2 linked regions of the Accumulibacter sp. genome follow. The protein of the gene in region 1 interacts with the protein of each later gene in a pairwise test. Links are inferred from orthologs where the notes say so. Each region holds a gene or a part of one and is shown on either strand. Other genes may lie near its edges.

What was found. Proteins that work in one complex are often made in the same cells at the same time.
Region 2: the proteins of ssb (region 1) and V5B60_RS05420 interact in binary tests that used the Escherichia coli proteins (3 or more experiments, as listed by UniProt). The link is inferred for Accumulibacter sp. from one-to-one orthologs.

Annotation. Positions count from the first base shown.
Region 1 is NZ_JAZKUG010000001.1:2,535,412-2,543,349, reverse strand. What follows is about bases 2,675-5,525. They hold ssb (single-stranded DNA-binding protein), read right to left. Parts: upstream 4,413-5,525; coding sequence 3,936-4,412; downstream 2,675-3,935. Other genes in these bases: V5B60_RS11245 (MFS transporter), read right to left, coding at 4,462-5,525; V5B60_RS11255 (Fe-Mn family superoxide dismutase), read left to right, coding at 3,228-3,815; xseA (exodeoxyribonuclease VII large subunit), read left to right, coding at 2,675-2,994. In the rest of the region: lpxK (tetraacyldisaccharide 4'-kinase), read right to left, coding at 1-289; V5B60_RS11270 (ExbD/TolR family protein), read right to left, coding at 289-705; V5B60_RS11265 (MotA/TolQ/ExbB proton channel family protein), read right to left, coding at 721-1,329; more of xseA, read left to right, coding at 1,624-2,674; more of V5B60_RS11245, read right to left, coding at 5,526-5,643; excinuclease ABC subunit UvrA, read left to right, coding at 5,739-7,938. UniProt on the Escherichia coli protein: Plays an important role in DNA replication, recombination and repair. Binds to ssDNA and to an array of partner proteins to recruit them to their sites of action during DNA metabolism. Acts as a sliding platform that migrates on DNA via reptation.
Region 2 is NZ_JAZKUG010000001.1:1,244,009-1,247,004, reverse strand. It holds V5B60_RS05420 (primosomal protein N'), read right to left. Parts: upstream 2,516-2,996; coding sequence 485-2,515; downstream 1-484. Other genes in the region: hemE (uroporphyrinogen decarboxylase), read right to left, coding at 2,816-2,996; V5B60_RS05425 (Ppx/GppA phosphatase family protein), read right to left, coding at 1-196.

The DNA of each region.
Region 1 (7,938 bases):
CGTGCCCGCGGCTGATGATTCCCGGCCGCCAACCAGCCGCCCGCAGCTGGCGCACGATCCAGAGAACCAGCGGGGTCTTGCCGCTGCCACCGACGGTCAGGTTACCGACGACGACCACGGGCACCGGCAGGCAGGAGGCACTCAGCACACCCCAGCGATAAAGCCGGCGCCGCAGCGCCACCAGCCCAGCGAACAGCCAGGAAAGCGGCAGCAGCGGCCAGAGAGCGGGCAGCAGACGGCGCTCATACCACCATGCGGGCAGCCGCCGCAGCAGGCCCGCGGCGGCCATCAGTGCGGCGACTGGGTGGCGAACGATATCCGCGGATAGCCCGCCGTCTGCGCCGCCTGCATGATGTCGATGACGCTCTGGTAGTTGGCCTTGGCGTCGGCGTTGATCACGACCACAGGTTCCTTGAGGTCGCCGGCAGCGCGCCGCAGCGCCTCACTGATCGATTGCACGCTGGCTGACGCCAGCGGCGCCTTGTTGACCAGCACCTGACCGGCAGCGGTCAGGGTCACGTTTATCTCCTTCGGCGGCTCGTCCGGCTTGCTCGCCTCCGCCGTCGGCAGGTTGATCTCGAGCCCGGAGAACTTCGAGTAGGTGGTGGTCAACATGAGGAAGATGATGATCACCAGCAGCACGTCGATCAGCGGAATCAGGTTGATCTCGGGAACGTCGCTCGTCCGGCCGCGTCGGAAGTTCATCGCCAGCCCCTTCCGTCAAGCCCTGCGTTCACCGTGCAGTACCTCGACCAGACGGACCGCCTGCTGCTGCATCTCGACGACATAGCCGTCCACCAGCGCCCTGAAATGGCGCCAGAAGATCATCCCGGGAATGGCGATCAGCAGCCCGAAACCCGTGTTGTAGAGCGCGATCGAGATCCCGTGCGCCAACTGGATCGGGTTGCTGCCGCCGGGCGCCTGCGAACCGAAGATCTCGATCATACCGACGACGGTCCCGAAGAGACCCATCAACGGGCTGATCGAGGCAATCGTGCCGAGCGTCGTCAGGTAGCGCTCCAGGTCGTGCAGGACGACCGCACCGGTTTCCTCGATCGTTTCCCGCATCACCTCGCGCGAACTGCCGACGTTGCGCAGGCCGGCGGCGAGGATGCGACCGAGCGGGGAATGCGTCTCCAGGTTGCCAACCAGTGCCGCGCTCGCGCCGTTCTGCCGGTACTCGGCGACGACCCGTTGCAACAGCCCGGCGGGGACGACCTTGCTGCGCCGCAAAGCCGCCAGGCGCTCGATGATCAACGCCACGGCAATGATTGACGCCAACAGCAAGGGCCAGATCGGCCAGCCAGCAGCCTGAATGATGGAAAACACCCGTTCGCTCCGCAAGATGGGGACAGGCGGTCACTTTAGCCTGCGACGAAGCCTGCGGCAAGCCCCGTCCGCGGCAGCAGGCGACGACGGCACTTGCCGGCAGCGCAGACTCGTCCCCATCATCGGTGCTCAGATCATCCGAGAACCTGTTGGTGAGGAAGACCAGTGCCGATCGAGGAAGATCGCTGCCGTCTGCCGGAGAAGCGGGCAAGCGCAGCGCTGCAGCCGCTGCCGGAACCTCTGCGCGGCGGCGCTGGCGAGCGCGAGCCGGATGCGGCGATGTAGAATCCGGCCATGGAAGATTTTCCGTCAGGCCGAGCCACCTGCGAGCCGCCCGCAGCGGTGATCCCCGTGTCCGTACTCAACCGCTTGGCGCGCGAGCGCCTCGAAGCCGCCTTCCCGCTGTGTTGGGTCGCCGGTGAAGTGTCGAACCTGAGTTATGCCGCTTCCGGACACGTCTATTTCTCGCTCAAGGACAGCGCGGCGCAGGTCCGCTGCGTGATGTTCCGCAACCGGGCGCAACTGCTCGGCTGGCGTCTCGAGAACGGCCAGCACGTCGAGGCACGGGTGCTGGTCACCCTCTACGAGGCGCGTGGAGATTTCCAGCTCAACATCGAGGCGGCGCGCCGTGCGGGCCAGGGGAACCTCTACGAGAGCTTTCTTCGCCTGAAGGAAAGACTCGCCCGCGAGGGACTTTTCGACAGCGCACTCAAGCGCTCCCTGCCGGCCTTTCCCCGGCGCATCGGCATCGTCACCTCGCCGCAGGCAGCAGCCCTGCGCGACGTCCTCAGCACGCTCGGCCGGCGGGCCGGCCAAGTGGGGATCGTCGTCTATCCGACACCCGTCCAGGGTGACGGCGCTGCGGCGCTGATCGCCGATGCCATTCGCCGTGCCGGCGAGCGCGACGAATGCGACCTGCTGATCCTCTGCCGCGGTGGCGGCAGCCTGGAAGACCTCCAGGCGTTCAACGACGAGACTGTCGCCCGCGCCATCCGCGCCTGTCCGCTGCCCGTCGTCAGCGGCATCGGTCACGAGACCGACTTCACGATTGCCGACTTTGCCGCCGATCGGCGCGCGGCAACGCCGACCGCGGCAGCCGAAATGGCCGCCCCGGAACGCAGTGCCTTACTGGCGCGGTTGTTCGCAGACCACCTCGCGCTGCGTCGCCAAGCGACACAGGCGTTCAACCAGCGCGCCCAGCAGCTCGACTGGCTGGCCCGCCGCCTGCAGCACCCGGGGCAATCCCTCGCGCGCCAGCGGGAAGCGCTGCACAACCAGCGGCGCCGCCTCGCCGCCGGCCTCCTGTTGGGCAGCACGCGGGCACGCGGAACGCTGGCCAAGCTCGAGCATCGCCTGCACCAGAACCGCCCCGACCTGGCGCAACAGAGGCTGCGACTGCAGTCGCTGGCGTCGCATCTCGAACGGGCGGGGCGGCAGACCCTCGACGGCAGAATGGCCGAACTGGGCCGCCTGCAGGCCGGCCTGTCGCAGCTCGACCCGCGGGCGGTTCTGGCTCGCGGCTACAGCATCGTCACCAACGGCCAGCAGCAGATCGTCCATGCCAGCTCGATGCTGGAACCTGGCGAGGAGATCGCTGTCTTCCTGCACGATGGACGAGCGGACGCGATGGTGCTGGCCGTCTCTGGCAACGATGGCCGACTGTAGGCGGCCGGCATCCGTCCGGACCGACAACGTCCGTCAACAACGACCGCTCGCCAGCGATCTTCCCCGGATCAGGGGGGAGATGCCGCGCTTCCCCGTGCGCTGCGTCGTGCGACCATGCGCCGGCAGCTTCATTTGCCAGCAAGGCAGGGCCGGCATAGAATCCCGGCCGAGCACGGAACAGGGGTCCTGCCCGCCACACCTTTTGCTACAGACAATACTTACGGAGAACACGGATGGAACACAAGCTGCCGCCACTGCCTTTCGCCATGGACGCACTGGCACCACACATGTCGCAGGAAACCCTGGAGTATCACTACGGCAAGCACCACCAGGCCTATGTCACCAACCTCAACAACCTGATCAAGGGAACCGAGTACGAGGAACTGGACCTTGAAGCGATCGTCCGCAAGGCCCCGGCAGGCGGCATCTACAACAACTCGGCCCAAGTCTGGAACCACAGCTTCTTCTGGAACTGCCTGCGGGCCAACGGCGGTGGCGCTCCGGGCGGCGCGCTGGCAGCAGCGATCGACGCCCGCTGGGGCTCCTTTGCGGAGTTTGCGAAGGCGTTCCAGGCATCGGCGGTGGGCAACTTCGGGTCGGCATGGACCTGGCTGGTGCGCAAGCCGGACGGCACGGTCGATATCGTCAATACGGGTGCCGCCGGTACGCCGCTGACGACCGCCGACAAGGCACTGCTGTGCATCGACGTCTGGGAGCATGCCTACTACATCGATTACCGCAACCTGCGACCGAAGTTCGTCGAGACTTTCCTCGGCAACCTCGTCAACTGGCACTTCGCCGAGCAGAACTACGCCGCCTGAGCGACAGAGCGAGTCATTCGGCGTCACCCGCAGGTGAAAGCAAACGGGGTCCGCAGCGCGGACCCCGTTTCTCTTGCAGCAACCGCCCGCGAACGGTGACGGCGCTGCGCGGCCGTTCGATCAGAATGGGATGTCGTCGTCCATGTCTTCGAAGCCCGGCGTCTTCCTGGCTGGCGGATTGCGCGCCGGGCCGGCAGCCTGGCCGCCTGCCGATGGCATGCTGCCCCCGTACTCGGCCTCGCCGGCAGGTGCGCCCATGCCCTCGCGGCTGCCCAGCATCTTCATCTCGTTGGCAACGATCTCGGTCGTGTAGCGCTCGTTGCCTTCCTTGTCCTGCCACTTGTTGGTCCGGATGCGCCCTTCGACATACACCTGGCGCCCCTTCTTGAGGTATTGGCCGGCCGTCTCGGCCAGCTTGCCGAAGAAGACCACGCGGTGCCACTCGGTGTACTCCTTCAATTCGCCCGACACCTTGTCGCGCGACCGATCGGTGGTCGCCATCCTGATGTTGCAGACGGCGTCGCCACTCGGCAGATAACGGGTCTCCGGATCGGCTCCGAGATTGCCCACCAGGATCACTTTGTTGACCGAAGCCATGTCGCCTCCCTGAACGGTATTGGAAAAATCGCCACGATTGCAGGCACTCTCAGGCTGCCGCCGGCCGCTGGCGCGCTGCCGGCATGACCATCGTGAGGCCGAGCATCAGCCACACCAGTGTCAGCAGCACACCACCCGCCCAGACGGCACCAGGACCGGCGTACTTGGCGAGGACACCGCCCAGCACGCCGCCCAGGAACAACCCGAGGGCCTGGGTGGTATTGTAAACCCCGAGCGCCGCACCTTTGGCATGTGGCGGCGCGATGCGCGAAATCAGCGACGGCTGCGTCGCTTCGAGGATGTTGAAGGCGACGAAGAACAGCATCAGCCAGAAGGCCAGGCCGAAAAGGCCGCCGGCAAACAGCCCGAAGCCCGCCTGGACGCAGAGCAAGAGCACAATCGCGGCGTTGAAGACCAGCTTCAAGCGCGCGAAGCGTTCGGCGACGATGATCGCCGGCACCATGATGACGAAGGAGATGAGCAGCGCCGGCAGGTAGACCTTCCAGTGCTCGGCGACCGGCAGACCGCCCGTCTTCACCAGTTCGGTCGGCAACAGCACCCACATCGCGGTCAGCATCAGGTGGAGGGCGAAGACGCCAAAATTGAGTCGCAGCAGTTGCTGGTGCGACAGCACTTCGACAAAGCTCTGCCAGGCCGGCTGCCGCGGCATCATCGGCGCCGTCGGCACCACCCGCAGGACGACGAAGATCGCCAGCAGAGCCAGCCCGCCGGTCAGCGCGAAGATGCCCGGCATGCCGATCGCCGCATAGAGCAGCGGCGCGCCGACCATCGACACGGCAAACATCAGCCCGATCGACGAACCGATCATCGCCATCACCTTGGTCAGGTGCTGCTCGCGCGTAAGGTCGGCGGCAAGCGCCGTGACCGCCGCCGAGATCGCGCCCGCACCCTGCAGAACGCGGCCAACGATGACGAGATAGATGTCGTCGGCGAGGGCAGCGACGAAGCTGCCGATGCCGAACAGCAGCAAGCCGAAGACGATCACCGGCTTGCGGCCGAAGTGGTCGGAAGCCGCGCCGTAGGCGATCTGCAGACAGGCCTGCGTCAGGCCGTAGGCACCGAGCGCCACCCCGACGAGCACCATGTCCCTGCCCGACGGCAATTCGCTGGCGTAGAGCGCGAAGACCGGCAGGATCAGGAACAGGCCAAGCATGCGCAACGCGAAGACCGCCGCCAGGCTGATGCCGGCGAGCCTTTCTTCACTGCTCATGCGATCGTTGCTCGAGGCGGACATGTGGTTTGCTGCCAAACTGCGAAATTGCGTATATTAGCAGGTTTGCCCCGGTGCCCGAGGCCAGCTCCCCGATGGACGAACCCAGCCAGACCCACAGCCAACTGCGAATCCGTGGTGCGCGCACGCACAATCTGAAGAACATCAACCTCGACCTGCCGCGCAACCGCCTGATCGTCATCACCGGGCTGTCGGGATCAGGCAAGTCGTCCCTCGCCTTCGACACCCTCTACGCCGAAGGGCAGCGGCGCTACGTCGAGTCCTTGTCGGCCTATGCCAGGCAGTTCCTGCAGCGCATGGAGAAACCCGACGTAGACCTCATCGAGGGACTTTCGCCGGCGATCTCGATCGAACAGAAGGCGACCAGCCACAATCCGCGCTCGACGGTCGGCACCGTCACCGAGATCCACGACTACCTGCGCCTCCTCTTCGCCCGTGCCGGCACGCCCTACTGCGCCGAGCACCAGTTGCCGCTGGCCGCGCAGACCGTCTCGCAGATGGTCGATCATGTCCTGGCGCTACCCGAAGGCAGCCGGCTGATGATCCTCGCGCCGGTGGTCGCCGACCGCAAGGGCGAGCAGGTCGAGCTGTTCGCCGAGCTGCGCGCGCAAGGCTTTGCCCGCCTGCGCGTCGACGGACAGATTCACGAGATCGACGCCCTGCCCCGGCTTTCCCGGACACACAAGCACTCGATCGACGTCGTGGTCGACCGCCTGAAGGTGCGCGAGGACATCCGCCAGCGCCTCGCCGAATCCTTCGAAACGGCGCTGCGCTGCGCCGATGGCCGCGCCATCGCGTGCGAGATGGACGGCGGACGCGAGCATTTCTTCTCGGCGCGGTTCGCCTGCCCAGTCTGTTCCTACGCGATCCAGGAGCTGGAGCCCCGGCTCTTCTCGTTCAACAGCCCGATGGGCGCCTGCCCGAAGTGCGACGGGCTCGGCGTCATCCAGTTCTTCGATCCGCAGCGCGTCGTCGCCCGCCCCGATCTGTCGCTCGCTGCCGGCGCGATCCGCGGCTGGGACAAGCGCAACCCCTTCTACCATCAGCTGCTCCGCTCGCTCGCCGAACACTACGGCTTCCAGCTCGACACCCCTTTCCGGGATCTGCCGGACCAGCTGCGGCAGATCATCCTCTACGGCTCCGGCCGCGAGACGCTGCGTTTCGGCTACCTCAACGAGCGCGGGCGAGTGAGCATCCGCGAGCACGCTTTCGAAGGCATCATCGTCAATCTCGAACGACGCTACAAGGAAACCGACTCGCTGGCGGTGCGCGAGGAACTGGCACGCCTAATCAGCAACCGCACCTGCCCCGCCTGCCAAGGCAGCCGCCTGCGTGAGGAAGCGCGCAACGTGCGCATCGGCAGCCAGGACAGCGCGCGCACCCTGCACGAGATCAATCGCCTGCCCCTCGCCGCGGCACGCGACTACTTCGTTTCGCTGCAGCTCCCCGGCAACAGGGCACAGGTGGCCGAAAAGGTGCTCAAGGAGATCGTCGGTCGCCTGCAGTTCCTGATCAACGTCGGCCTCGACTACCTGTCGCTCGAGCGTTCAGCGGAGACCCTTTCCGGCGGCGAGGCGCAGCGCATCCGCCTCGCCTCGCAGATCGGCTCCGGTCTGACCGGCGTCATGTACGTCCTCGACGAGCCATCGATCGGCCTGCATCAGCGCGACAACGAGCGCCTGTTGCAGACGCTGCGACAACTGCGCGACATCGGCAATACGGTGATCGTCGTCGAGCATGACGAGGAAGCCATCCGCAGCGCCGATCACGTCGTCGACCTCGGCCCCGGGGCCGGCATCCATGGCGGCCATATCGTTGCCGAGGGCTCGCCGGCAGCGATCACCGACAACCCGGACTCACTCACCGGCGACTATCTTGCCGGACGCCGCGGCATCGGGCTGCACGCCATACGCCGGCAAGCCGATCCGGGGCGCATGCTGCGCATCAGCGGCGCCCGCGGCAACAACCTCCGCAACCTCACGGCCGAAATCCCGGTCGGCCTGTTCACCTGCATCACCGGCGTCTCCGGCTCGGGCAAGTCGACACTGATCAACGACACGCTCTACCTGGCGGCAGCCAGGCAGATCTACGGCTCGACGGCGGAGCCCGCCGAGCATGACCTGATCGTCGGCCTTGACCACTTCGACAAGGTGATCAATGTCGACCAGAGCCCGATCGGTCGCACCCCACGTTCCAATCCGGCAACCTACACCGGTCTCCTGACACCGATCCGGGGGCTGTTCGCCGGCGTCCCGGAGGCGCGCGCGCGCGGCT
Region 2 (2,996 bases), 1.3 Mb from region 1 along the record:
TGGTGCCGACGATGCGCAGGCGCGCCGCGGGAATGTGGCGCAGACGCTGGGCGAAGCGCGCCAGACAGTCGAGGGCCCGCTGCTGGGCCTGCGCCGACAGGCGGTTGTGGTCGTCAAGTCCGGCGGCAAGCTGCACCATCTCGCGCAAGCGGTCGAGAATCTGGACGTGGCCGTCGCTGATGCGCGCGACGACCATGTGGAAGCTGTTCGACCCGAGGTCGATGGCAGCGACGAAATCGGAAGACACGGGAATACTCCTCAGGCTGACAGACGGAGAAAGGACGGACACCGGCTGAGCAGGCAGCCGGAGCGGGCCGCATTCGTCTCGAGTATCGGCGCCTTCACCGCCGGCAGTCAAGCGGCGCCCGTCGGCGACATGTCCTCTAGCGTTCGTCGGCCTGTTGCGGCGAGATGAGCAGCGCGAGGGTCAGCGAGCGCCTGGCGGCCCGCTCCTGCTTCGTGGCGCTCGACTACCAGCGAACGGTCAGAGATCGAGCGGGTCCACCTCGAGGTGCCAGCGCAACCGTGACGGAGCGCGCAACGTCTCGATCTGCGTCAGCCAATCGGCGAGAAAGGCCTGTAGGGCACGACGGGACGGCGACTCGACGAGAAGCTGACCCCGCTCCATGCTCGCACGGCGTGCCAGGCGCATCGGCACCGGATCGTAGAAGCTGAGTGCCGCCGCGGCGGCGACTGCCGCGCAATCCCGCGCCGCCACCAGGAAAGCGATGGCATCGGCCATGTGTGGCGCCTCTGCGCGCAAGACCGCCTGGTGCGTGTAGGGCGGAAACCCGGCCTGCCGGCGCTCGGTGAGTTGGGCGGTGGCAAAGCTCTCGTAGTCATGGCGGCACAAGGCCTGATAGAGAGGATGGTCTGGAAACTGCGTCTGCAGCAGCACTTCGCCCGGGCGCTCGGCCCGGCCAGCGCGCCCGGCTACCTGCATCAACTGGGCAAAGAGGCGTTCGGGTGCTCGCCAGTCAGCGGCGAAGAGCGCGGCATCGGGAGCGATCGCTCCCACCAGCGTCAGCTTCGGAAAATCATGGCCCTTGGCAAGCATCTGCGTGCCAACCAGGATGTCTGCCTCGCCGTCGTGGATCCGCCGCAGCAGTTCTGTCCATTGCTTGCGACTGCTCGCCGAGTCCCGGTCTACGCGCAGCAGACGGGCCTGCGGAAAGCGTTCGGCAAGAACCATCTCGAGACGTTGCGTGCCCCGGCCGAGGGCACGCAGGTCCTGGTTGCCGCAGGTCGGACACTGCCGCGGCAAGGGGGTCTGATAACCGCAGTGGTGGCAGCGCAGGCGGCGGTCGACCAGATGCAGCACGAGGTGCGCCGCGCAGCGCTGGCAGCCGGAGATCCAGCCGCAGGCAGGGCAACTCATCACGGGCGCGTAACCGCGCCGGTTCAGGAAGACGAGGCTCTGTTCACCGCACTGGAGTCGCTGCCCGATCGCCTGCAGGAGGGTGCCCGTGAGCCCGTCCTGCGGCTTCTCGAGCCGCGTGTCGATGATGCGCACCAGCGGCAGCCGAGAACCTTCGACAGCCCGCTGGCGCAGCGTGAGCAGGCGATAACGCCCGCGTCCGCCGTTGCCAATGGCGTTCGCCCAGCTCTCGAGCGACGGCGTCGCCGATCCGAGAACGACCGGAACGCCGCTGTCGCGGGCCCGGAAGACCGCCAGGTCACGCGCCGAGTAGCGGACCCCATCCTGTTGCTTGAACGAGCCGTCGTGCTCTTCGTCAACGATGATCAGACCGAGTTCCGGCAGCGGCGTGAACACGGCCAGCCGGGTACCGAGAACGATGCGCGCCTCGCCACCACATGCCGCCCGCCAGTTGCGGCTGCGCGCCGCCTCGGCAAGATCGCTGTGCAGACTGACCATCCCGGCAGCGGGAAAGCGTTCGCCGACGCGTGCTTCGAGCTGGGGGGTGAGGTTGATCTCCGGCACCAGAACCAGCGCCTGCCGTCCGGCTGTCAGCGCCCACTCGATCAGGCGCAGGTATACCTCGGTCTTGCCGCTGCCCGTCACGCCATGCAACAGGTAGGCACGAAACCCCGTTCCCCCGGCCAGCACGGCACCGAGGACCGCCTGCTGTTCGACCGTCAGCGGTGGTGGCTGCAGGGCTGGGCGGACCTGCGCGGGGTGCCGCCCAACCCGCGTCCTCACCGCCGCCACTGTCCGCAGTCTGGCAGGGAGCGTGGCGAGCATGACTTGGCCGAGTGGCACGTGATAATAGGAAGCACAAAATCGGGTCAACCGGAACCATGCATCCGGCAACGGGCGCAGGTCGCGGAGGACTTCGCCGACCGGCTTCAGGTCCTCTGGATTGACGTCGCTGTCCACACCGACGGCTACGATGATGCCGATCCTCTGCCGCTGGCCCAGCGGGACGCGGACCCGGTAGCCGACATCGGCAAGGGTCAGCGGTGGATCGTCCGGGCAACGGTAGTCAAACAGGCGGCGCAGTGGCAGGTCGAGCGCGACGCGCACCAAGCACGGCTCAGTCCGTCGTTCGGCCATCTCTCAGACGGGTGTCCCGATTGGACCACTTAGCACCACAAGCTCGCGCAAATTCTGGCAAAGAAGGGTAAGACGCTCAATTAGCACACGTTTTCGCTCGTCCCCAGAACCTGTGGACAACTCTGTGGATCGAAACGCCGGAAAGCCTCGCGAAGGCCCTTGCAGCAAGGGCTGCAGCGTACTTGCCCAAAAATTCAGCAATTCAAAAACACTTATAAATCATTTAGTTATAAAACATGGGCGGCGTCATTCGCAGACCGGGCGGCGGCGTCGCGCCCATGGGACATTTCTGTGAACAAGTCAACTCCCCCGAGTCAATTCGTTTCCGGACCGGCGCAGTTCGCGGCTGTGTTGGTGCACCGCGTCAACCAGCGCTCTGACGTTTTCCGGCGGCGTGAACTGCGATATCCCGTGTCCAAGATTGAAGACGTGGCCGCAACCATCGGCACCGTAGCTGGCGAGGACCTTCGTGGCTTCGGCG